Regions from separate parts of the Amycolatopsis sp. NBC_00438 genome, predicted to be linked through region 3. Evidence: riboswitches for the same ligand, from Rfam matches in the RefSeq annotation. Region 3 holds a riboswitch; each other region holds the start of a gene.
The links. A riboswitch is a leader RNA that binds a small molecule or an ion and turns the genes downstream of it on or off. The one in region 3 is predicted to bind S-adenosylmethionine.
Positions count from the first base shown of each region.

Region 1: another riboswitch for S-adenosylmethionine. It lies ahead of OG494_RS03145 (aminotransferase class V-fold PLP-dependent enzyme); the one in region 3 lies ahead of OG494_RS42950 (methionine ABC transporter ATP-binding protein).
Region 2: another riboswitch for S-adenosylmethionine. It lies ahead of thrC (threonine synthase); the one in region 3 lies ahead of OG494_RS42950 (methionine ABC transporter ATP-binding protein).

Region 1 is NZ_CP107923.1:649,749-656,551, reverse strand. Features, by position in the region: gene OG494_RS03160 (RluA family pseudouridine synthase) at 1-451, opposite strand, end outside; gene lspA (signal peptidase II) at 448-1,047, opposite strand; gene OG494_RS03150 (hypothetical protein) at 1,125-1,766, opposite strand; gene OG494_RS03145 (aminotransferase class V-fold PLP-dependent enzyme) at 1,783-3,129, opposite strand; SAM riboswitch class IV at 3,168-3,282, opposite strand; gene OG494_RS03140 (M23 family metallopeptidase) at 3,376-4,029, opposite strand; gene OG494_RS03135 (potassium/proton antiporter) at 4,300-5,778, opposite strand; gene OG494_RS03130 (ArsR/SmtB family transcription factor) at 5,876-6,556, opposite strand; gene OG494_RS03125 (penicillin-binding transpeptidase domain-containing protein) at 6,635-6,803, opposite strand, start outside.
Region 2 is NZ_CP107923.1:287,433-294,235, reverse strand. Features, by position in the region: gene lepA (translation elongation factor 4) at 1-1,190, opposite strand, end outside; gene OG494_RS01260 (class I SAM-dependent methyltransferase) at 1,306-1,926, shown strand; gene OG494_RS01255 (VOC family protein) at 1,923-2,297, opposite strand; gene OG494_RS01250 (DMT family transporter) at 2,321-3,202, opposite strand; gene rpsT (30S ribosomal protein S20) at 3,566-3,826, shown strand; gene holA (DNA polymerase III subunit delta) at 3,878-4,858, opposite strand; SAM riboswitch class I at 4,995-5,128, shown strand; gene thrC (threonine synthase) at 5,141-6,406, shown strand; gene OG494_RS01230 (ComEC/Rec2 family competence protein) at 6,477-6,803, opposite strand, start outside.
Region 3 is NZ_CP107923.1:9,312,684-9,319,486, reverse strand. Features, by position in the region: gene OG494_RS42955 (4-(cytidine 5'-diphospho)-2-C-methyl-D-erythritol kinase) at 1-808, opposite strand, end outside; gene OG494_RS42950 (methionine ABC transporter ATP-binding protein) at 958-1,971, opposite strand; SAM riboswitch class I at 2,179-2,269, opposite strand; gene rsmA (16S rRNA (adenine(1518)-N(6)/adenine(1519)-N(6))-dimethyltransferase RsmA) at 2,382-3,224, opposite strand; gene OG494_RS42940 (hypothetical protein) at 3,234-3,584, opposite strand; gene OG494_RS42935 (transglycosylase family protein) at 3,834-5,264, opposite strand; gene OG494_RS42930 (TatD family hydrolase) at 5,553-6,389, opposite strand; gene metG (methionine--tRNA ligase) at 6,402-6,803, opposite strand, start outside.

The DNA.
Region 1 (6,803 bases), 1.8 Mb from region 3:
TCTTGGCCACGACCATCACGCCGGTGGTGCCCGCGTCGAGCCGGTGCACCACGCCCTGGCGCTCGGCCGCGCCGGACGTCGCGATGCGCAGGCCGGCCGCCGCGAGGCCGCCGACCACGGTCGGGCCGGTCCAGCCCGGGCTGGGGTGCACGGCGACGCCGACCGGCTTGGAGATCACCACGATGTCGTCGTCGTCGTGCAGGATCCGCATGCCTTCGACCGGCTCGGCGACGATCTCCACCGGGTTCGCCGGCTCCGGCAGCGTGACCTCCAGCAGGCCACCCGCGGCCAGCCGGTCCGACTTGCCCGCCGGGCGGCCGTCCAGCAGCACGTCGCCGGATTCGGCCAGTTCGGCGACGACCGTGCGGGACAGCCCGAGCATCTTGGCGAGGCCGGCGTCGACCCGCATCCCGTCGAGCCCGTCGGGCACCGGGAGCATCCGCGAGCTCACGCCTGGTCCTCCTGCTTGGTTTCCCCGGCCTGCTCGGCCTTCTTCTTGTCCTTGGTCGACGTGCCGTCGTAGTCCTTGCCCAGCAGGGACAGCAGCACGATCAGGGCGCCGCCGACGCAGATCGCCGAGTCGGCGATGTTGAAGATCGCGAAGCCCTTGCCGTTCGGCGCGAACGCCGAGATGAAGTCGACGACGTGGCCCTGCAGCCCGCCGGGCGCGCGGAAGATCCGGTCGGTGAGGTTGCCCAGCGCGCCGGCCAGCACCAGGCCGAGGCCGATCGCCCAGCCGATCGACCGCAGCCGCCGCGAGATCCAGATGATCGCGATGACGACGGCGAGCGCGACCAGGGCCAGCACCCACGTCATGCCGGTGGCCATCGAGAACGCGGCGCCCGGGTTGCGGATCACCTGCAGGTAGATCAGCCCGCCGAGGATCCGGACCGGCTCCTTGCCCTCCAGGTTGGCGGTGACCAGGTTCTTCGTCACCAGGTCGATCGCCCAGAACACCACCGCGACGGCGAACACCCAGCCCACCCGGCGCTTCGGCAGCAGCGGCTTCGCCGGGGCCTCCGGCGTCTCCTGGACGGGCTCGGGCACCGCCTCGGCGGCGGCGTCGGTGTCGGGTTCTCCAGCGCTGGACTCGGTGCTCACCGCACCATTGTCCACGGCGCTGGTCAGGGCGTGTCGGCGGCGGTGTCCGGGCGGCGGCGCAGCACGGCGGTGAAGGCCGCGGCGAACAGGATCGCCGCGGAGACCAGCACGCCCGCGGCGTCCGCCGAGAGCACCACGGCGACCAGCGCGAACGCCGCCGCGGTGAGCAGGACGAGCCGGCTGCGCTCGCAGGCGGCGAGCGCGAGCAGGCCGAGCGTGGCCAGCAGCGGGCCGCGCAGCCCGTCGCCGAGCCGGAACTGCCAGGACCCGACGAGGTCCAGCAGCGGGACGGCGAGCAGCGCGGCCACCGTGCCGAGGACGAACCGCCCGGTGTGGACAGCCCGCCCGGCCCGGCGCAGGCTCAGCGCGTACCAGAGCGCCGCGCCCAGCAGGACCACGTCGAGGGCGACCAGCCACACCGGTCCTTCGGGCAGGCCGGCGCCCGGTGCGTAGAAGTCGTCCTGGGTGAGCCACTGCGCGCTGTACCGGGGCCTGCCTATCCCGTCGGCGGCGCGCGCGTTCTCCTGGCTCATCGGCAGCGAGAACATGGTCGCGAAGTGGCCTTCGGCCGGGCTGCGCCGCGCCAGCAGCTGCGTCACGACCATGCCGATCTGCGCGAAACCCAGCAAGGCCAACGGAAACCAGAAACGCGGCACTCTCCCCATCGGCCCAGGCTAGCGCTCAGCAGAAGGGCGGCAGCTCCCGAGTGTCGCCGGCGGGCGCCCAGCGGCCGTCCACCTTCGTGTACTCCCAGCGCGCGCCGCGGGCGGCGATCTGGCGCAGGGCCAGCAGCACGCGGTCGACGTGCTCCTCGGTGCTGCCGAGGCCGAGGCTGACCCGCACCGCCTGCTGCCCTTCACCGCCGGTGACGCCGATCAGGCGCCTGGCCGCGATGTGGGCGCAGAAGGCGCCGTCGCGGACGCCGATGCCGTACTCGGCCGAAAGGACCGCCGCGAGCCAGCCCGGGTCGAAGCCGTCGACGACGAAGCTGACCGTGCCGACGCGGTCGACCGGCGCGTCGAACAGCCGCAGTTCGGCGCAGCCCGGGATGCTCTCGAGGCCCTTGCGCAGCCGGGTGAGCAGGGCCTGTTCGTGCGCCTCGACGGCGTCCCAGTTCCGGCTGAGGGTTTCGCAGGCGACGCCGAGCGCGTACACGCCGACCGTGTTGGGGGAACCGGCTTCGTGCCGCTCGGGACCGGAGTTCCAGACGACCGCGTCCTCGGTGACGAGCTTGGTCGCGCCGCCGCCGGCGAGGTACGGCCGGGCGGCGCGCAGCCAGTCGGCGCGGCCGATCAGCGCGCCCGCACCGAAAGGCGCGTACAGCTTGTGGCCGGACACGGCGACGTAGTCGACGTCCAGCTCCTTGATCGAGACCCGGCGGTGCGGCGCGAGCTGGGCGGCGTCGAGCGCGATGCGGGCGCCGTGCTTCCGCGCCACCGCCGCGATTTCCGCGACCGGGAGCAGTTCGCCGGTCACGTTGGACGCGCCGGTGATGACGACGAGCCGGGGCCCCTGCGGGGATTCCGCGAGGGCTTCGTCCACAGCGGACACCGCGGCGAGGCGGGTGCGCGGGGTCGGCAGGCGCCGGACGTTCGGGCCCTGCCACGGCAGCAGCGCGGCGTGGTGCTCGGTGTCGAACACGACCACGGCCGTGCGAGGCGGCAGGCTGCGGGCGAGCAGGTTGAAGGAATCGGTGGTGTTGCGGGTGAACACGACGGTGTCGGTCCGCCGCGCGCCGACGAAGCGGCGCAGGGTGTCGCGGGTGCGCTCGTAGAGCTTGGTCGAGACCTGCGAGGCGAAGCCGGCGCCGCGGTGGACGCTGGCGTACCAGGGCAGGAACTCGTCGACGGCCGAGCGCACGGCGTCGAGGCACGGCGCGCTCGCCGCGTGGTCGAGGTTGGCGTAACCGATGTCCCCGCCGGTGACGAGCGGGACCCGCAGCGAGGCGCCCACGACGGTCGGAAGTGCCTGCGCCGCAACGGTTTCGACGGGCTGGGGGGTGCTGGTGCGATCGATGGCGAGAGTCATCGGTGCCTCCTCGGCGATCCGGGGGACCCCCGGCGAGGGGCCCGCGCTTGCCCGTCGCACGGCGCGACCGGCCCGGTCTTCACCCGGGGCACCCCACCGCGGAAGGAGGGTTGCCGGCCAGCAAGCCGGGGCTTAACGCTGGCACTCATGACCTGAGACAGAAGGTAACCGAAAATCCGCGTGGCGGCCAACCCCCGCCTCACATGTTGAGACGCCGCTCACAAGTCGAGCAGCATCCGAGAAGCGTCAGAGCTTCGCGCGGAAATGGCCCGGAAGCTGCGTCACGGCGTGGTCCGCGAGGTGCGTCGCGGTGCCGGTGTACTGGTCCGCGCCGGCGGTGAAAAGCCAGCCGCCCAACGTCTTCCCGTCGATCGGCTCGCCGTGCGCGGCCGCGACCGTCGTCGACAGCCGGCCGTAGGCGACGCCGTTCCAGTCCGCCGCGGCCGCGTCCGGCAGCGTCCAGAGCGTGAAGTGGACGTGGGCGCCGGTGCTGCTGCCGCCGCACGGCAGGGCGTTGCCCGTCGAGCCGAGCACGTCGCCGGCCGCGACCTGCTCACCGTCGGTGACCTTGATGCCCTCCATGTGGTAGTACCCGGTGCGCCAGCCGCCGGCGTGGTCGATGGTCACCCAGTCGCCGCCCGCGCAGTGCTGCAGGTGGACGGTGCCGGCCAGCGGCGCCCGCACGGTCTTGTCGGCCGGGCTGAGGTCGAGGGCGTTCTCCACGCCGGTGCTGCCGTCGTCGGAGTGGATCCCGGCGGAGTACACCTGCTGGCCGGCCTTGAACGGCAGGGCCAGGGCCGGAAAGGGGCCCACCTCGGCGGCCGCGTCCGGAGCGACGGCGAGCCCGAGCCCCAGGACGGCCGCCACGACCAGACCAGCACCGCGCGCGTGAAGTTTCATCACCCTGCGTACTCCTTCTGCTCAACACTCACCCATTCGAGCTAACGAATGGAGCGGAGAGTAAGCCAAAAGGACGAACGCAGGGAAGCTCCCCGTGGGGTTTATTCACCCTTGCGGAAAAAGATCACCATGTGGGCGCGGAGATCGGACAAGCACCGGACAACGCCGAGATCACGTACCCGGGCCGCCGACACGGACGAAGGCCGTGAGGGGCACCTTCAGGGACTCTGAGTCCCTCAAGGTGGCCTTCACGGCCTTGGGCCCCTGGGGTCAGATGCCCGACTCGCCGCGCCAGCGGGCCAGGCGGCCGGCGCGGTCCACGGCGCGCAGGCGGCGCTCGACGTCGTCGCGGACCGTGGCCGTCGTGACCACCAGGAGCTGGTCACGCTCCTGCAGGCGACTGGTCTTCTGCGGTGTGAAGCCCGCGCCCTCGCGCACGACCAGGCTGACCGTCGCGCCCACCGGGAGCCGCAGCTCGGACAGGTAGACGCCGTGCAGCTTCGAGCCCGGCTGGATGCGGACCTGCAGCAGCTCGGCGCCCAGCTCGTCCAGGGGCGCGGAGTCGACGTCGAGCTCGTACGCCTCGGACTTCTTCGACAGCCCGAGCCAGCGCGCCAGCGGACCGAGGGTCGCGCCCTGGAGCAGCGTCAGCACGATGACCAGCACGAACACCGCGTCGACCAGGCGCTGGGCGCCGGGCAGCCCCTCCGACAGCGGGATCATCGCGAGCACGATCGGCACCGCGCCGCGCAGGCCGGCCCACGACAGGAACGCCTGTTCCCGCCAGGGCAGCCGGAACGGCAGCATCGACAGCACCACCGAGATCGGCCGGGCCAGCAGCAGCACGACGGCGCCCGCGACCAGGCCCGGCACCAGCGTCTCCAGCAGCCGGCTCGGCGACGCGAACAGCCCGAGCAGCACGAACAGGCCGATCTGCGCCAGCCAGCCCAGGCCCTCGGCGAACGACAATGTGTCGGAGCGGTGCGGCAGCCGGGAGTTGCCCAGGACCAGGGCCGCGACGTACGTGGCGAGCAGGCCCGACGCGTGCAGCAGCTGCCCGGACGAATAGGCGACGACGCACACCGCGACCGTGGCCAGCGGGTACAGGCCGGTCGCCGGCAGCGCGGCCTTGCGCAACGCCAGCCCGCCGAGCCAGCCGAACGCCAGCCCGATCGCCAGGCCCGCCGCCAGCTCGTAGACCGCCAGGAACGGCAGCGTCCAGTCCACAGTGGTGCCCTCGGCCAGCACCACGACGGCGATGTAGGCCGGCGCGTCGTTGATGCCGGACTCCAGCTCCAGCGCGCCGACGAGCCGCTTGCCGATCCCGGCCGTGCGCAGCACCGAGAAGACCGCCGCCGCGTCGGTCGACGAGAGCACCGCGCCCCACAGCAGCGCGAGCCGCCAATCCAGGCCCAGCAGCCAGTGCAGGGCCGCGCCGGTGACCGCGATGCTGACCACGACGGCCACTGTGGACAGTACGATTCCGATGCCCAGCGAGGGTTTCACCGCCGACCACCGGGTCGTCAGCCCGCCTTCGGCGAGGATCATGACGAGCGCCGCGAGACCGAGCGACTGGGTCAGGCCGGGGTTGTCGAAGCGGATGCCGAAGCCGGCTTCCCCCAGCACGACGCCGATGCCGAGGTACAGCAGCAGCGAGGGCAGGCCGAGGCGGATCGAGACGCGCACGGCGAGCACGGAGGCGAGCAGGACGACACCGCCGACGCCGAGCAGCACGGGAAGCTGGTCCATGCCGCCTCCCTCCCGAGTGCTGTGGGGCCCTCAGAATAGTGAAGCGGCCGGATTAACTCGTTCGTGTACCACCGGGACGAGTCGGACACCCGGTGTGTTAGGGCCGGAGCACCGCCAGATCGACGCCCAGCGCGGCGAACGGCTTCTCCGCCGCGGGCAGCACCTTCACCGCGCGATGCCCCTCGGCGACGACCCAGCCGGCGTCGACGGCCTTGCCGAGCAACGCCGCGGGCAGGGACCCGGCGAGGTGGTCCCGGCGCTCCGTCCAATCCAGACAGTCGCGCAGCAGCGCCCGCCGCCCGTCGGGCACCGGCACGCCCAGCTCGTCGAAGACCTCCCGGCCGCGCTCGGTCAGCGCCAGCCCGGCGTCCGTGCTGACCAGGCCGGTGGCGAGCATGCCGTCGCGCACCGCGACGCCGACGAGGCCGGCCAGGTGGTCGTAACAGGTGCGCGCGAACCCGAGCCGCCGCACCCGCACCGACGACTTGAGCCCGGTCACCGGCCGGTGCTCGGCGTGCTGGGCCAGGTGCTCGATGAGCTCGGCGACGCGCGGGTCGGCGATCCGGACGTAACTCGCCCGCCCCTGCTTCACACGGGCGACGAACCCGGCGTCGACCAGCCGGGTGACGTGCTCACTCGCCGTCGACAGCGCGATCCCGGCCTCCCTGGCCAGCTCGCCGACCGTCCACGCCCGCCCGTCCAGCAGGACGAGGCACATGGTGGCGCGGCTCGGGTCCGCGAGCACCGCGGCCACCTCGGCCAGCGCGATCGTCTCCATGTCCCCACGGTACGACCCGGATGCTTCGCCCACGGCCGAACCAAGGCGTCACTTTCACTTGAAAGTGACGCCCCGGCGTCAGAGGGACTTGAGGAACTTCGCCGCCAGCTGGACCGCGGGCCCCGAGTCGTTCGAGTTCTCCAGGACGACGGCGAACGCGACGTTCCCGCGGTAGCCGACGAACCAGCCGGTGGCCTGCTGCCCGTCGCCGAACTGGGCGGTGCCGGTCTTGCCGAACACGCTCCCG
Region 2 (6,803 bases), 1.4 Mb from region 3:
ACGTGGATTTCCTTGCCGTCGTCCAGCACCACGTCGTAGACGACGTTCGGCGCCGTGGAGATCAGGTCGAGGCCGAACTCGCGCTCGAGCCGGTCCCGCGTGATCTCCAGGTGCAGCAGGCCGAGGAAGCCGCAGCGGAAGCCGAACCCCAGCGCCACCGACGTCTCCGGCTCGTAGTCGAGCGCGGCGTCGTTCAGCTGGAGCTTGTCGAGGGCCTCGCGCAGCTCGGGGTAGTCGGAGCCGTCCACCGGGTAGAGCCCGGAGTAGACCATCGGCTTCGGCTCGCGGTACCCGGCGAGCGCGTCCTTGGCGCCGTGCCGTTCGGACGTCACGGTGTCGCCGACCTTGGACTGGCGGACGTCCTTCACGCCGGTGATCAGGTAGCCGACCTCGCCGACGCCGAGCCCCTTGCTGGCCTTCGGCTCCGGCGAGATGATGCCGACTTCCAGCAGCTCGTGGGTGGCGCCGGTGGACATCATCTTGATGCGCTCACGCGGGGTGATCTTGCCGTCGACCACCCGGATGTAGGTGACGACGCCGCGGTAGGTGTCGTACACCGAGTCGAAGATCATCGCGCGGGCCGGCGCGTCCGCGTCGCCCTGCGGCGCCGGGACCATCTTCACGACCTCGTCGAGCAGCGCGCCGACACCCATGCCGGTCTTGGCCGAGACCCGCAGCACGTCGTCGGGCTCGCAGCCGATGATGTGGGCCAGCTCACCCGCGTACTTGTCCGGGTCGGCCGAGGGCAGGTCGATCTTGTTGAGCACCGGGATGATCTGGAGGTTGTTCTCCAGCGCGAGGTACAGGTTGGCCAGGGTCTGGGCCTCGATCCCCTGCGCGGCGTCGACCAGCAGGACCGCGCCTTCACAGGCCTCCAGGGCCCGGGAGACCTCGTAGGTGAAGTCGACGTGGCCCGGGGTGTCGATCATGTGCAGGACGTGGTCCTGACCGTCGACCTGCCAGGGCAGCCGGACGTTCTGGGCCTTGATGGTGATCCCGCGCTCGCGCTCGATGTCCATCCGGTCGAGGTACTGCGCGCGCATGGCCCGCTCTTCCACGACGCCGGTGAGCTGCAGCATGCGATCGGCCAGGGTGGACTTGCCGTGGTCGATGTGCGCGATGATGCAGAAGTTCCGGATGAGCTCCGGAGGCGTGAAGGTGGTGTCGGCGAACTTGTTGCGCGCTGTCACTCGAATGAGTCCTCGGAAAGTCGGGGATGGCCACGTCCATGCTCCCATGGCGCTCCGGGTGCGGGTGGGGGTCATCCCCGATGCGAGCCCACGTGAACCGTGGTGCCCTCGAAGTATGAGCACTTCGCACCAGCCGGCACCACCTCCCCAGCCGGATCCGGACGGTTTCGGCCGTGTCCTCGACCGTGCCTTCGGTCACCCTTCGGGCGTGCTCGGCCGCCTCGGCGGCCGGCTCATGGCCCGGGGCAACTCCGCCACCGAACACCGCGTCGTCGACCTGGCGAAGCTCGAACCGGACGAGACCGTCCTGGTCGTCGGGCCCGGCCCCGGCGTCGGCCTGCACGCCGCCGCCCGGCTGGCCGGGCGCACGATCGGCGTCGACCCCTCCCCCGAGATGCTGGCCCTGTGCCACGAACGCTGCGGTGACCAGGCCGAACTCCGGGAGGGGTCGGCGGCGCACACCGGCGAGCCCGGCGAGTCCGTGGACGTCGTCCTGACCGTGAACAACGTCATGCTCTGGGACGACCGCGCGGCCGGCTTCGCCGAGCTGTTCCGGGTCCTGCGCCCGGGTGGCCGGCTGCTGCTGTCCGCGCACGAGAAGTGGCTGCCCGTGAGCAGGCACGTGCTGGCCGACGAAGCCGCCGAAGCGGGCTTCGCCGACCTGCAGACGTGGACCTGGGAACCACCCGGCTTCACCGCGCTCGCCGCGCAGCTGCGGGCCGTCAAACCCGCCTAGCGGGTGTCCGTGCGGATCGGGTGCCCCTCCGGCACCTCGACCAGGACGATGCGCGTGCCGTCGGGATCGGCGATCCAGGCCTCGTCCAGGCCCCAGGGCTCACGCTGGGCGTCCCGCACCGGCGTCAGGCCCTTCGCCCTGAGCCCGGCCAGCTCGCCGGCCAGGTCGCGCACCTGCAGCCAGAGCACCAGATCGGGCGACGCGCCCGTCTCGCCCGAGCCGGACACCTCCACTGAGCCGTGGCCCAGGAAGAACACCGTGCCGCCGGGGAACTCACGCTCCACGGCCAGGCCGAGCGTGTCGCGGTAGAACGCGGTCGTCGCCTCGACGTCCCGCGGGCGGATCAGCAGCCGGCTCTTCAGGACTTCCATCCGACCATCCCTACCGGAGGTCCTCAGGCCGCCGCAATCGCGGCGATGCCGGACAGCACGATCACCGACCCGGCCAGCCGCCGCACGGCGTCCCGCTCGCCCAGCACCAGCCACGCGGCGAGGCCGCCCAGCACGATGCTCAGCTCCCGGGCGGGCGCCACCAGGCTGACCGGCGCCATCGTCAGGGCGAACAGCACGAGGATGTAGGCGATCGGCGACAGCAGCCCGACGATCAGCACCTCGCGGCGCTGGTCACGCCAGAGCCGCGTCACCTCGGCGCGGCCGGCCCGCGCGCTGGGCAGGAGCAAGGCGCTCTGGATGAGCGTGCCGAGGCCGAGGTACACGACCGGCGGCATGCCGATGCCGGTCACCGAGTGCGCGTCCCACAGGGTGTAACCGGCGATCGTCAGGCCGGTCAGCACGCCGTAGAAGATCCCGGCGCGGCGTGCCTTCGCGGCGGCCGGGTCGTGCGCGGCGCCACCGCGGCGGCCGGTGCTGATCACCAGCACCCCGGTGATCACCAGGAACGCGCCGAGCAGGCCGAGCCAGCCGGGCCGTTCGCCGAGCACCAGGACGGCGGCCAGCACCGACAGCAGCGGCCCGGTGCCCCGCGCGACGGGGTAGACGACGGACAGGTCGCCGACGCGGTAGCCGCGCTGCAGCACGATGCCGTACCCGACGTGCAGCACCGACGTGCCCGCCGCGGCCAGCAGCCAGCTCCACTGTGGACGTTGCGGCTCGACGACGAGCAGCACGACCGTCACCGGCAGCAGGGCGACGGCGGAAACCGTGTAGTAGAGCCAGACGAACTGGGTGCCGCCGGATTCGATCCGCTTGGCGGCCAGGTTCCACGCGGCGTGCACGACGGCCGCGACGAGGACGAGGGACAGAGCGGTGGTGTTCACAGGACCCCTTAGGGGTTTTCGCGCGCGCGAAAACCGGGTCCTCCAGGCTTTTGCCCCGTCAGATGAACGGCGGGCCTTCCGGACCCGCCGATGGTGCCGCTCGGACCAGACCCACCGGTTCCTGGTTGTCTCGCTGGTGTGACTCGAACTGCGGGCGGACCGGTGACGGAACCCTAGGCACTACCGCCGTCCACCGTACTCCCGGTGATCCGGGCCTCGCAGGACGCGGTCGCGGGCGGCCGGAGCTGGGCTGTTAAAGTCGTGGCTCGTTGCCGTGCGGCATTCCGTCATGGAGGAAACCCGCTTTCGCGGGGCCACACGAGCGCGGCGGCGAAGCTCACCGAGTGAAAGCAGGAGCGCCTCATGGCCAACATCAAGTCGCAGATCAAGCGCATCACCACGAACGAGAAGGCGCGTCAGCGCAACCAGGCGATCCGGTCCTCGGTGAAGACCGCGATCCGCAAGGTCCGCGAAGCCGCTGACTCCGGTGACAAGGCCAAGGCCGTCGAGATGCAGCGCGACGCCGCCCAGAAGCTGGACAAGGCCGTCTCGAAGGGCGTCATCCACGCCAACCAGGCCGCCAACAAGAAGTCGGCGCTCGCGAAGCGCGTCAACTCGCTCTGAGCTGCCTGATCTCTGGAGAAGCCCCGGCCCCGGCCGGGGCTTTCTTCATGATCAGCGGTCGCCCTTGGCCGCCGCCACCTGCAGGACCGCGCGTTCCAGCGCGTAGTTCGGGTCCGCCGCGACGCCCTTGACCTCGGCGTTCAGCCGCGCGACCACCCGCATCGCGGTGGCCAGGCCGTCCTGGTTCCAGCCGCGGGACTGGCCTTGGGCCTTGCGGACCTTCCACGGCGGCATGCCCAGCTCCCCGGCCAGCTGGTTCGGGTTGCCGCGGCCCGCGCCGGAGACGCGGGCGATCGTGCGGACCGCGTCCGCCAGCGCGTCGGCGACCAGGACGTGCGGGACGCCGAGCTGCATCGCCCAGCGCAGCGACTCCAGGGCCGCCGCGCGGTCGCCGCTCACGGCCTTCTCCGCCACCGCGAACCCGGTGACGTCGGCACGGCCGCGGTGGTAGCGGTGGACCGCGTCGGCGTCGACGACCCCGCCGGCGTCCGCCACGAGCTGCATCGCCGCCGAGGAGAGTTCCCGCAGGTCGGAGCCCACGGCGTCGATGAGGGCCGCGACCCCGGCCGGGTCGATCTTGCCACCCGCCCGGCGCACCTCGTGGCGGACGAACTGCTCCCGCTCGGCGGGCTTGGTCAGCTTCGGGCACTCCGTCACCTCGGCGCCGGCCTTCTTCAGCACCGCCGGGAGCGTCTTGCCCGCCTTGCTGCGTCCACCGCCGGTGTGCACGACGACGAGCACGATGCCGTCCGCCGGGTCTTTCAGGTACGAAGCCACGGCGTCGGCCAGCTCCTGCGAGATGTCCTGCGCCGACTCGAGGACGATCACCCGGCCCTCGCTGAACAGCGACGGGCTGACGAGTTCGGCCAGCTCGGGCGCTGTGAGATCGGACACCCGGGCCCGCGTCAGCTCCGCCGTCGCGTCGATCGCGCGGGACGCGGCCAGCGTCTCGCGGACGGCCCGCTCGATCAGCAGTTCTTCCTCACCCAGGACCAGGTGGAGCGGGGCCGGGGCGGTGGCTTGCGCGGTCACCCGGGAATCCTCTCACTTGCTTCCCGGTGCGCCCGCTCCGGTGATGTCGAGCGGGCACCATGGCACGCCTCGAGCACCATGTCGTACGGTGTCCTGGAGGCGGCGCGCTCTTTGGCGCGCACCGACAACTGAATACCGCTCATCCAGAGGGGCAGAGGGAACGGCCCGACGAAGCCCCGGCAACCGGCGTACAGCCTGTCATCCCGCGATCGCGGGATAGCTGACGACCACGGTGCCAATTCCGGCCCGCTTCGGCGGGGCAGATGAGGAAGGAACCTCGCGATGACCGCAACCCTCGGCACGACCTCCACCACCAAGACCCCGGATCTCGGACCGGCCGTCGAACTGGTGTCGAAGGAAGAGGGCCACCGGCAGCCGCTCGCCCCCGAGTTCGTCTCCGCCGAAGACTTCTCGCCGCTCGAGGTCGCCTACGACTTCGGCCGCGTCCGTCGCGAAGACATCGAGGCCGGCCCCAAGAACATCTGGCGCTACAAGAAGCTCCTCCCGGTTCCGTCCAACGTCGAAGAGATCCCGAACACCGAGCCCGGCGCGACGCGGCTGATCCGCGCCGACCGCCTGGCCAAGGAACTCGGCCTCAAGCGCGTGTGGGTCAAGGACGACACCGGCAACCCGACGCACTCGTTCAAGGACCGCGTCGTCGCCGTCGCGCTGGCCGCGGCCCGCGAGTTCGGCTTCGACGTGCTCGCCTGTCCCTCGACCGGCAACCTGGCCAACGCCGTCGCCGCCGCGGCGGCCCGCGCGGGCTGGAAGTCGGTCGTCCTGATCCCCCAGTCCCTCGAACGCGCCAAGATCCTCACCACCGCGGTCTACGACGGCGACCTGATCGCCGTCGACGGCAACTACGACGACGTCAACCGCCTCGCCACCGAACTGGCCGGCGAGCACCCGAGCTGGGCCTTCGTGAACGTCAACGTCCGCCCGTACTACTCCGAGGGTTCGAAGACACTCGCCTTCGAGGTCGCCGAGCAGCTCGGCTGGCGGATCCCGCCGCAGATCGTCGTGCCGATCGCCTCCGGTTCGCAGCTCACCAAGGTGGACAAGGGTTTCCGCGAGCTGGGCCAGCTCGGCCTGGTGGACGCCAGCCCATACAAGGTGTTCGGCGCCCAGGCCACCGGCTGCTCGCCGGTCTCGGCCGCGTTCCGCGCCGGCCACGACGTCGTCCAGCCGGTGAAGCCGGACACCATCGCCCGCTCGCTGGCGATCGGCAACCCGGCCGACGGCCCGTACGTGCTCGACATCGTCAACCGCACCGGCGGCTCGATCGAGGACGTCACCGACGAAGAGGTCGTCGAAGGCATCCGGCTGCTGGCCCGCACCGAGGGCATCTTCACCGAGACGGCCGGCGGGGTCACCGTCGCCACGGCGAAGAAGCTGGTCGAGACGGGCAAGCTGGACCCGGACGCCGAGACGGTGCTCCTCATCACCGGCGACGGCCTCAAGACCCTCGACGCCATCGAGAACCACGTGGGCCCCAAGGCCACCGTGCCGGCGTCGGCCGCGGCCGTGAACCAGGCCCTCGGCTACTGACGTCTCCCCCGCCGGGGGCGAGCCCAGGCTTGCCCCCGGCGGGAACGCGTTGCCGGGCAACGGAATCAAGTCAGCGGCGAGGCGGCCCTCGTGGCTCACCCCGCCGGGCTATCGCGGGCCCTGACGGGTCCGGGACGACGGCCGTGTCGCCGTCCGTGTCGGTCCGGGTCACCAGGGCGCCGAGCGCCGACAGCGTGTCCACTGTGGACTTGCTGGGATGACCGTAGGTGTTGCCCGCGCCGACGCTGATGAGCGCCGCCCGCGGGGCCACCGCGGCGAGGAACGCCGGCAGCGAGTACCGCGAACCGTGGTGGGGCACCTTGAGCACCTCCGCTTTCAGATCTCCGACGTCGGCCAGGAGGTCCGCCTGGGCCGCCAGTTCGACGTCACCGGTCAG
Region 3 (6,803 bases):
AGAGGAACGCGCACGTCGGGCCGGAGCCGGAAACCGTGCCCGCGAGCGCGCCCGCGTTGACGCCGGCGCGCAGCGTGCGGCGCAGCCCCGGCCGCAGCGAAACCGCCGCCGCCTGCAGGTCGTTGCCCAGCAGCAGCGCCAGCTGACGCGGATCGCCCGAGGCCAGCGCCTCGACGACCGGCGTGTGCGCGCCGATCCGCGGCGGGTTGCCCTCGGCGCGCAGCCGGTCCAGCTCGCCGAACACCTTCGGCGTCGACAGGCCGCGCTGGTCGAAGGCCAGCACCCAGTGGAACGTGTGCCGCGAGAGCACCGGCACCAGCTGCTCGCCGCGGCCGGTGCCCAGCGCCGTGCCGCCGTAGAGCGCGAACGGGACGTCGCTGCCCAGGCCGGCGGCGATCTCCGCGAGCTCGTCGCGGGTGATTTCGAGGTTCCAGAGGGAAGCCAGGCCGACGAGCGTCGCCGCCGCGTCCGCGCTGCCGCCCGCCATGCCGCCGGCGACCGGGATGCCCTTGCGCAGCACCACGCGGACCTTCGGCTCCTCGGTGCGGCCGACGTGCGCGGCCAGCGCTTCGACGGCGCGCCAGGCCAGGTTCGTGGCGTCGGTGGGCACCGAACCCTCACCCTCGCCGTAGATCTCCAGGCCCGGGTCGTCGGTGACCGCGACGGTCACTTCGTCGGTCAACGACAAGGCCTGGAACACGGTCACCAGCTCGTGGTAACCGTCCTCGCGCAGGTCGTCGACCGCCAGGTGCAGGTTGACCTTGGCCGGGACCCGGACGGTGACTGGGGGCGGGACTACAGCGAGCACCCGACCAGCCTACGTGCCCGCACCGGCCGGCTTCCCGCCAGGAGAAAGGACGTCGAGCGCCCGGCACCCGCTGAACGCCGTGAAGGGCACCTTCAGGGACATAGAGTCCCTGAAGGTGCCCTTCACGGCTTTGGGGGCCGGCTTTGGGGTCAGGCCGCGGCGACACCCTGGGGGCCGCGGGCGGTGTGCGTGACGTGGCCGCCGCGCTCGGCGACCCACGCCAGCGCCGCGTCGGCCCGCTCGCCGCGGACGCCGAGGCGGAACCGGCCGACCGGGGTGTCGCCGATCCGGGTCAGGCCCCCGCCGATGGTGGCGAACTCGACGTCGAAGCGGCCCGCGGCCTCGGGCAGCAGGGCGCCGACCGAGGCAAAGCCGACCAGCACGACGTCGACCGAGCGGTCGTAGCGCGACGCCTGCGCGCGGGTGGTCTCGATGGCCGGCAGCAGCGCCTGCGCGGTGCGGCTGCCCGGGTTCGAGATCAGGTCGAGCACGGAGCCGCGCTCGACGACCGTGCCGTCTTCGAGCACCGCGACGTCGTCGCAGACACGGCGGACGACACTCGCGTCCGGCGTCGTGACCACGATGGTGACGCCCAGCTCGGCGCGCGCCCGGTCGAGGACGGTGAGCACCGCGCCGGCCTCTTCGGGGTCGATGCCGGCGGTCGGGTCGTCGGCGAGCAGCACCGCGGGGGCCGCGGCGAGTGCCTTCGCGACGGCGACGCGGCGGAGCTGGCCGGCGGTCAGCTCGCCGGGACGCTGCGCGGCGCGCGGGGTCAGGCCGACGAGGTCGAGCAGCGAGCCGACCTTGCTGCGGCGCTGCGGGCCGTCGATGCCCAGCTGCTCCAGCGGGGACGCGATGTTGCCGGCGATGGTGCGCTCGGCGATCAGCTCCGACTTGGTGCCGACGACGCCGAGCTGACGGCGGATCTCGCGGAGCCGGCGGCCGTCGAGCGTGCCGGTGTTGAGGCCGTCGAGCCGCACGACGCCGCGGTCGGGCCGCTCCTGCAGCGCGATGCAGCGGGCGAGAACGGACTTGCCGGACCCGGCCGGGCCGACCACGCCGAACAGCGAGCCGGCCTGGACGTCGACGCTCACATCGTGCAGCGCGACGACCGGATTTCCGTTGAGGGCAAAGGACTTGGACAGGTTTTCGACGGTGATCACGAAGGCTCCAGAAAACGGGGCGCGTAGATGTACGCGTCCGGCCGCAAGCAAGTGTCCGTCCTCTATGGACGGTGCATGAAGAAGAGGTGTGACGGGTCGAGCAAGCTCAGTTGGAGCGTCGACATGCGGTCACGGAGCGGCGACCCTCGTCGACAACGCGGCGTTTGGTCAGCAGCAGCGGGCGAGCAACCCTCTTCATCGGGACGGCCTCCATCGGTCCTGGCGGTAGCACCTGCCCTGCGGAGGGTGGTTGCTGCGACTTCGGCGAGCCAGGTCTCTCAGTCGCTCGGGATGGACGTACTGAGTAAAACCGATCCCGAGGAGCGAAAGCAAGCCTGTTGGGCCAGATCACACGACTGGAGGTGTCCGGATCGCGAGACGGGCACCGCGGAGGACGTATTTTGCCGCGGTCAGCCGGCGACGGCGGCGAGCCGCGCGAAGTCGTGCACGTCCAGCTGCTCACCGCGGGTCTTCGGGTCGATCCCGGCGGCCACCAGCAGCTCACCGGCCCGCTCGGCCGACCCGGCCCAGCCGGCGAGCGCCGCGCGGAGCGTCTTCCTGCGTTGTGAGAACGCGGCGTCCACGAGACCGAACAGCCGGTCCCGGTCCTCGGACGCCGGCGCGTCGCCGCGTTCGAAGGCGACGAGCGCCGAATCGACGTTGGGTACCGGCCAGAACACCGAGCGTGGCACCGCGGCGACCTTGCGCGCCGAGCCGTACCAGGCGAGCTTGACGCTCGGGACGCCGTAGATCCGGCTGCCGGGGCCGGCGGCCATCCGGTCGGCGACTTCGGTCTGGACCATGACGAGGCCGCGGCGCAGCGACGGCAGCTCGGCCAGCAGGTGCAGCACGACCGGCACGGCGACGTTGTAGGGCAGGTTGGCCACAAGCGTGGTGGGCTCGGCGGGCAGATCCGCCTTCGAGACGCGCATGGCGTCGGCCTCGAGGACGTCCAGCCGGCCCGCGGCGTCCGGCCCGCGTTCGGCGACGGTCTTCGGCAGCCGTTCGGCCAGCTTCGGGTCGATCTCGACGGCCACGACCCGCGCCCCGGCGGCCAGCAGCCCGAGCGTCAGGGAGCCGAGCCCGGGCCCGACCTCCAGGACGACGTCGTCCGGGCCGAGGCGCGCGAGGTCGACGATCCGCCGCACGGTGTTGGGATCGTGCACGAAGTTCTGCCCGAGCTTCTTGGTCGGCCGCACGTCCAGCTCGGCCGCCAGCCCGCGGATCTCGGCAGGTCCCAACAGTTCAACCACCGGGTGAGCTTACCCAGCATGGTCCGGCAACACCGCGAGGGCAGCGGTGGCCAGCTCGCGCACCCGCCGCCAGTCCGGCTCGGCCGCGAGAGCATCGAACGTCCAGAGGTGTGCGTTGACTTCGCCGCTCATCCGTGTGAGCAGGCAATCGAGTTCGGCGAGGGCCGGTGTGGCCTCGCCGTGTCCTGGGCTGCGTCCGAGGTCTTCGTAGAAGTCGTCGAACTCCAGGGCGAGTTCGTCCGCGCAGACGGGAATGCCGATCTCGCGCAACCACGCCTGCTGCCGCTCGGCGGGCCACGTCAGCCGGGTCAGTGCCACGCGGAAGTACCGGAGCTTGTGCCGTTGGTAGTACTCCTCCACGGACCCAGTCTGACCAGGTCCTGGGGCCGGGGCACCCGAATATCCGTGCGGGGAGGGTCGGCCCGCGTACCCGGACAGTCGGCTCGCGTACTTGAAGGGTCGGCTCGCGTGATCGAGGAGCCGACACGCGTGATTGGACGTTCGACACACGTGACCGCAGGCGGAACCCGCGTGATCAGGCGGGTATCTCGCCTGATCACGCGAAACGGCCCCCACCCGGAGGTGGGGGCCGTTTCGGAAAAGCGGAAGTCAGGCCTTCTTGCCGCAGACCGGCCAGGCGCTGTAGCTGCCGCCGCGGCCGGCGCGGACCTTCTCCGCCACCGCGATCTGCTCTTCACGCGAAGCCTGGTTCGGCAGCGCGGCGTACTGGGAGCCGCCGTAGGCGTTCCAGGTCTGCTTGTCGAACTGGAGGCCGCCGTAGTAGCCGTTGCCGGTGTTGATGGCCCAGTTGCCGCCGGACTCGCACTGCGCGATGCGGTCCCACGCGGAACCGTCGCCGATGTCCGGGGTCGCGGCCTTCTTGGTGCCGACGTGGATGATCTTCGGCTTGGCCGGAGTGATCACCTGCTCCGACATCGACTCGCGCGAGACCTCTTTGCCGTTCTTCTGCGTGACCTTGTAGGTCACCATCTTCTCGCCCGGCGTGCCCGGGTCCTCGACCTGCGTCTTGCCCTTGTCGAGGTCCGGGTCGTCGACCTTCTGCTCGGGCGGGGCGATGGTTTCCTTCTGGTTCACCATCGAGACGCCGGTCCGGCTGATGTGGACCTCGGCGCCGTCGGTCAGCTTGACGTCCAGGCCGCCTTCGGCCGCGTCCTCCGGGCCCAGGGTGAGCTTGTACTCGCCCAGGAACTCCTTCGTGGTGACGGCGGTCGTCGTGACCTGCTTCGGCTCGTTGGCCCCGTCGAAGAGCGTGAGGTGCTTGAGCGTCTTGATCTGGACCGTGGCGCCCTCGAGGGGCAGCTCGCCGTCCTTCGGCATCGACATCCACGTGCCGGCCTTCTCGGCGTCGGTCATGCCGAGCTGGGACAGGGCGTCGCCCAGGTGGGTCGCGCGGACCCAGGACGTGCGCTCCGCGCCGTCGACGACCAGCTTCAGCTGGCGGCCGCGCTCGAGCTTGATGACGCCGCCGTCGCCGACCTCGGCCTGCGGGGACGGGGAGAGCGAGTCGTGCGCGCCGACCGACAGGCCCGCGTCCTCCAGCACCTCGCCGACGGTGTCGCCGAACGAGTGCACGGTGGTCGTCTGGCCGTCGACGTCGACGGTGATGCTCTTGTTCATCGCCAGCGCGGCCGCGCCGCCGCCGGCGATGCTGATCATGACGCCGAGGACGGCGCCCTTGAGGAAGCGGCGCTTCCAGACCTTGGAGGTCGCCCGGATGCTCTCGTCCAGCATGGCCTTCTTGGCCTGCGGGGACGCGGTCCGGTCCGCCTCGATCTCGTCCGGGATGACGATCGGCGGGAGGTAGGTGGTCTCCGCGTTGATGAGGCGGATCAGTTCGTCGACGTCGACGTCGATCGACGCCATCATCGCGTCGGCGTCGGGGCCGAGCGCGGCGAGGATGTCCTGCTGCGTGATGTTCGGGTCGTCAGAAAAGTCGAGCTGGCCGTACGCGGTGTCCTCGAAGTAATTGCGGTCGAGGACGGCGGCGGAGCGTGCTCCAGCCTGTCTGCTACCTGTCACCGGGTCGTTCCCTTTCCCAAGACGCCGTTCGGGGCGGCAGTCTTTACGTCTGGGCCCGCAGCCGGCGCCATCGTCACGGTCCCGGTCGTACCAACCCGGTTCCGCTTCCCCGACGTGCACTGACGTGACTGAGGGCGTAACAGCCGGCAACTGCATGGTGCAGTACCGACCGGCACGATCACGGGACAGTAACGGGTCCCGCCGGGTTGCGCAAACACCCCCCGGAGTGTCGTGATCTGAGTCACTCCATCAGGTGGGCGATCATGGAACCCGGTTGTCGCAATGCGTTCACCCCGTTGTGACACTGGGGAGTCGGTAGACCCGCTCGGCCGTGGTCCGGACCGATTCGGCGACTTCGTGGACAGCTTCGCCCCTGAGCGCCGCGAGGTGACGGACGGTGTACGCGGCGCCGTAGGGCTCGTTCGGGCGTCCACGGAAGGGGTGGGGGGTCAGAAACGGCGCGTCGGTCTCGACGAGGTAACCGTCCGGCGGGCAGAGCCGCGCCGCCTCGTGGAGCCCCTTGGCGTTCTTGAACGTCACGGTGCCGGCGAACGAAAGCACGTATCCGGCGTCGATACAGCGTCGCGCGATTTCCGCGTCCCCGGAAAAACAATGGAAGATTACGGCATTCGGCGCACCCTCTTCGGCCAGAATGCGCAGCACGTCCTCGTGGGCCTCGCGGTCGTGGATCATCAGCGGCTTGTCCAGCCGCTTCGCGAGGTCGATGTGCCAGCGGAACGCCTCCTGCTGGGCGTCGTGGGGCGAGTAGTCCCAGTAGTAGTCGAGGCCGGTCTCGCCGACGGCGACGACGCGCTCGGCCGACGCCAGGCGCTCCACTTCGGCCTTCTCGGCGTCGCCGAAGGCCTTGGTCCGGGTCGGGTGGATCGCGACCGCGGCCCACACCCGGCGGTCCCACGTCGCCGCCTCGGCCGCCCAGCGGGCGGAGGCGAGGTCGTCCGCCACCGTCACCACGCGCGCGACGCCCGCGCGCTCGGCGCGGTCGACCATGGCCGTCACATCGGCCGCGGTGACCGCGCCGCACGCGTCGAGGTGGGTGTGCGCGTCCACCACCGATACCGGGAGCCGGTCCGGGACCGGCGGCAGCTCGCGCTTCTCGTCACCCAACTCGCATACCTCTTACTTCGTGATCGGGGCCCACTCGGGGCCGGTTTCCCCGAGTTCCGGGTCGAGCTTCGTGAACAGCGGCGACGGCTTGGCGAGCGGGACGCCGACCTCGATCGGCGTCGACTCCCACTTCGCCTGCTCCGCCGCGTAGTCACCGGTGAGGATCGGGTTGACCCGGCCGGCGATGTCGAGGTCCTCGACCTCCTTGAGCTCCGGCTGCGCGGCCCACACGCCGGTGCCGCCGAGAGCCTCGTGGATCTTCTGGGCCGAGTGCGGCAGGAACGGCGTCAGCAGCGTGTTGGCGTCGCTGACGACCTGCAACGCGGTGTGCAGCACGCTGTCGCGGCGGGCCGGATCGTCCTTGAGCTTCCACGGCTCCTGGTCCGACAGGTACTTGTTCGCCGCCGTGACGAC